2 regions of the Serratia aquatilis genome follow, and region 2 is predicted to be linked to the other one. Evidence: predicted binding sites of a transcription regulator. Region 2 holds the regulator's gene; the other holds the start of a gene.
The links. The regulator LexA, encoded in region 2, represses DNA repair genes until DNA is damaged. The targets are predictions, from matches to a motif close to TNCTGTATGTACATACAGNA.
Positions count from the first base shown of each region.

Region 1: dinB (DNA polymerase IV) is a predicted target of LexA. The motif match lies at 1,444-1,463, and genes of this name have one in related genera.

Region 1 covers NZ_CP173186.1:4,130,394-4,132,799, forward strand. Annotated here, with positions in the region: gene SAQUA_RS18625 (helix-turn-helix domain-containing protein) at 1-9, shown strand, start outside; gene dinB (DNA polymerase IV) at 370-1,428, opposite strand; gene nqrM ((Na+)-NQR maturation NqrM) at 1,568-1,795, opposite strand; gene SAQUA_RS18640 (FAD:protein FMN transferase) at 1,806-2,406, opposite strand, start outside.
Region 2 covers NZ_CP173186.1:450,054-452,459, reverse strand. Annotated here, with positions in the region: gene dinF (MATE family efflux transporter DinF) at 1-588, opposite strand, end outside; gene lexA (transcriptional repressor LexA) at 885-1,493, opposite strand; gene SAQUA_RS01985 (diacylglycerol kinase) at 1,611-1,985, opposite strand; gene plsB (glycerol-3-phosphate 1-O-acyltransferase PlsB) at 2,225-2,406, shown strand, end outside.

The DNA of each region.
Region 1 (2,406 bases), 1.7 Mb from region 2:
GGAGGGTGAAGGGCAGAGTGGCCCTCTGTTCAAGCCCGACTTTACTTCGAACGGGCTTTTGGCGCGCGACCCTTCGGGCTGGGGCCATTTGCGCGCATTGCGGCGTTGTTCGCCGCTTATTTGGTCCACCAAACCTCGCGGCTCTCGCCTTGCCCTGTGCGCAAATGACCGCAAGCGGCGCTCGCGTGCAATTAAGGGACACAGCCTAATATTTTGACAGTGAATGTATGCAGCCATAGTCAGGCATCACCGAAAAAAACGGCCACTTCAAGCACCAAGCGCACATCAACTCCGATGGGTTCCAAAACGGCAAAAATTTCAGATTAACTATGGGCTAAAACAAGTTATTCGGAGCGCAATAACGATTTTTTACCATGTCAGTACCAACTGCCGCTCAAGTTGGGGATCCAGCAGCGTGACATGCAGACCAACCAAACGTACACCGCGGCTATTTCTCCTTTCATGCCACGCCTGACGGGCGACGTTGAGCAAATCCTCTTTATTCAGCACTGGCCAAACATGTTCCTGGGTGGTTTGTTGAAAATCCTGAAACTTGAGCTTGACCCCCTGGCGGGCAATGCAGAGATCGGGTTTAACCTTGCGTAACCGCATCTCCAATTCTGGATAGAGCTGATCGACAATCAGCTTTTCACACTCTTCCCAATGGTGAATATCTTCCGCTAACGTTCGCTCCACCCCTACCGATTTCCGCAGACGATCGGGAGAAATCTCACGCTCATCGATCCCTTGGCAGCGTTCCCACAGCACCCGGCCAAATTTACCAAAATGTTTTAGTAACGCCGCCAAATCATAGCGTTGTACATCTGCGCAGGTGACTAACCCCAGTTCCTCCAAGCGTTTGGCGGTGACCTTGCCCACACCTGGAATTTTGCTCAATGGGAGTTGTTGCAGAAATGCCGGAACCTGAGCGGGAGTAATCACAAACTGACCGTTAGGTTTATTCAATTCGGAAGCGATCTTGGCCAGGAATTTGATTGGTGCAATACCTGCCGAAGCGGTGAGACTCAGTTCGTCGGATATTGCCTGACGGATCTCTTGAGCGATCAACGTAGCGGAACCATTACATTGGCTGCTGTTGCTGACATCCAGATAGGCCTCGTCCAACGAAAGGGGTTCAATCAGGGGGGTATAACGGGCAAAAATTTCACGAATATGCTGCGAAGCTTCCTTATAGGCCGCCATCCTACCGGGCAATAATTTAAGCTGGGGGCACAGTTTGAACGCCATAGCGGTAGACATTGCGCTATGCACTCCATAACGGCGCGCAGGATAGTTGGCTGTACTGATCACACCACGCCGCTCGGCGCTGCCACCAATAGCTAATGGAATATCGCGCAGGCTGGGATCATCGCGCATCTCAACCGCAGCGAAGAAGCAGTCCATATCAACGTGAATGATTTTACGCATCGCCCCTCCTAACAGCACTGTATAAGTATACAGCTAATTATGGAAAGCTCAATAGTGCGTACATCATCAGCACACTGTTTTACAGTGCAGAGATACAGCCTAGATAGCTGAAAGGCCCTATCAGCAGGGCCTTTCAGTCTCAGAGAATGCGGTGCTTATTCAGTTGTTCACGCCGCAGTGCTTCTTTTGCCATACGCTTCTTGCGCGCATCACAGGGTTCAGGGCAGTCGCAAACCTTCTCCATTCCCAAGGCGGTAATTCCACCACAACTCCCCTGCAGGGTTTTGCGCCGAAACACATAGCCTAGCGACATGCCGCCCACCACCAGCATAAACAACACAAATGATGCAACAAATACCGTCAGCATAAACGCCCCACTAACTTTTCCCCAAGTAGGGTTTGAACGCATCGGAATAGCGTTCTTCAAACCCGTTTGCGGTTTTCACAATCATAAACACCGGAATATTCAACAGATTGGCTAACGCCATCCCCCGTTCCGGCCCCATGACATTCAAGCCAGTAGAAAGGCCGTCTGCCGTCATACACGATGGGCTGATTACCGTGATCGAAACCAGATTATGGGTAATCGGTCTACCGGTTAACGGGTCGATAGTATGAGAATAGCGCACCCCGTTATCTTCGAAGTAATTTCGGTAATCACCGGAAGTCGCCATTGCCATTTCACCCGGTTCAATCACCAACTGAGCATTACGTTCACTATCCGCTGTGGGCCGTTCGATAGCAATGCGCCAAGGTTTCTTTTCACCGTTATGACCGCGGGTTCGTACTTCCCCACCAATATCTACCATATAGTTTTTGATGTGCTGTGATTGCAGGTAGTGTGCAATCACATCAACACCGTAGCCTTTGGCGATCGAAGAGAGATCGACATACAGTTCTGGGATGCGTTTTACCAACGCATTATCCTCTACCGATAGCTTGTCGATCCCTGTCCACAGGCGGCGCTGCGCCAACTCT
Region 2 (2,406 bases):
TGCAGCCGCCCCCTGAACATTCCAGCCCAGTCCCATCACCAGCCAGATATCCAATACGATGTTCAGCAGATTACCGCTAATCAGTAAAATTACCGGTGCACGTATATACTGAACCCCCAACAACCAGCCCAACAGCACCATATTGGCTAATGCCGCAGGGGCACTCAACCAGCGGATCTCCAGAAATAGTTTTGCTTGCGCCAACACTTCCCTATCGCCACCCACTACGTGCAGCGCCAGCGAGATCAACGGCGTACGCAACACCACGATAGTCATCCCTGCCAACAGAGCCAGTAAAAATGGTTGCATAAAAGCGCGTGCCAATTTCAGTGGGTCTTGTGCTCCCAACGCCTGTGCTGTGAGGCCGGTAGTGCTCATGCGCAAAAACAGCATTAGCATAAACAGGAAGCTGGTCACCATTGAACCGACGGCGACACCACCAAGATAGCTCGGGCTGTCAAGATGACCGATAACGGCTGTATCCACCAGGCCAAGCAAGGGAACCGTTATATTGGAAAAGATCATCGGCAGTGCCAGACGCCACAGGGCTTTATCGGTATCACTGGTGAAAGCAGAAAACAGGCGCATAGCGATATGTTCCCGAGGAAAGTAAGTTGGATAGGGGTTCAGAAAAGATATCGCCCCAGAGCTAGCTGGGGCGATATATCCGTCATCTTTCAATCAGCCGCTTTAATGGCCGTAACCTGAAACATGCCGGCAGATAAAATGGGCGGCTACATACTCTAAATAATTCGAGTTGCAAGAAGGCGGCAACGCAACGAATCCCCAGGAGCTTACGCAAGTCAAGTGACTGGGGTGAGTGAGGAAAGCCAACGCACATGCACATGCAACTTGAAGTATGGCGAGTATATCGGTTGTAACGCTTAAATCCAGTTACCGTTGCGGATCACGCCAACGGCCAAGCCTTCGATAGTAAAATTCTGCTGACGCAGATCAACGACTATCGGCTGAAAGTCACTGTTTTCAGGCAGTAGCTCAACAACGTTACCGTGCTTCTTCAAGCGTTTTACAGTGACTTCGTCTTCAATACGGGCGACAACTACCTGGCCGTTACGCACATCCTGGGTTTTATGCACCGCCAGCAAATCACCGTCGAGAATGCCAATATCGCGCATTGACATACCGCTAACGCGCAACAGGAAATCGGCATTAGGTTTGAATAGGGAAGGATCGACTTTAAAGTACCCTTCGATATGTTGCTGAGCCAGTAGAGGCTCACCTGCCGCGACACGGCCAACCAAAGGCAACCCCTCTTCTTCTTCCATCAGCAAGCGGATACCACGAGAGGCACCGGAGACGATCTCGATTACGCCTTTGCGGGCCAGCGCCTTCAGATGCTCTTCAGCAGCATTTGGCGAACGGAACCCCAGACGTGTTGCGATCTCGGCACGCGTCGGTGGCATACCCGTTTGAGAAATATGATCGCGAATCAGGTCATAGACCTCTTGCTGTCTGGTCGTTAGTGCTTTCATTCCGCCCCCTGTTTGTTTATACAGTCTTGCTGTGAGTATATACAGGTAACTCTTGATTGGGAACCTAAGAATGAATAAAAATCAGGGATTAGCGCCCCCATTGACAACATTATCGCTTCAGTTTCCAACGAAATGCAGCCAAAGCACCGAGCCCCAAACAAACAACGCCAGAATAATCGCCAACGATACCGCCGCAGAGCCCATGTCTTTTGCTCGCCCTGATAATTCGTGATAGTCCGTCCCGATACGATCAACCACAGCCTCAATAGCACTGTTGAGTATTTCGACAATCATCACCAGCAGCACCGAACCAATTAATAAAATGCGCGCTATCGCCCCGACATCCAGCCAGCTCGCCAGTATGATAGCCAGCACGGCGGCAACCAGTTCCTGACGGAATGCGGCTTCATTGTGCCAGGCGGCGGATAACCCTTTATATGAATAACCCACGGCTTTGACGATACGCTTCAGGCCAGTTGCTTGATTTGCCATGTTAAGAGCACCTTTTACAGAGGTAAGTGATATAGCCACCATCATTCAGGCTGCGGGCTTATGACTTGCTATTTACTGAGTAACGCAGTGGTCAGTGCTGCAAGCTGGCATGCATGCGGTATAATCTAGTTAAGTCTATCCTTTGCCCTTGATGGCTCTGGATTTCCCAACACCAAAGACCCATTTTCCGGTTTCTGGTATGCTTGCGGCGGATTGCTAACAAGAGGCTTCATGTTGTTATGTCAGGTTGGCGTATAATTTATTATAAGTTATTGAGTTTACCAATGAAACTGTTGGTAAAAAGTAAGGTTATCCCTTCAGATCCGGTCACGGAGTTAGGGTTGGATCCCTCTCGGCCGATTTTGTACGTTTTACCCTATAATTCCAAAGCGGATTTGTTGACTCTGCGCACCCAGTGCCT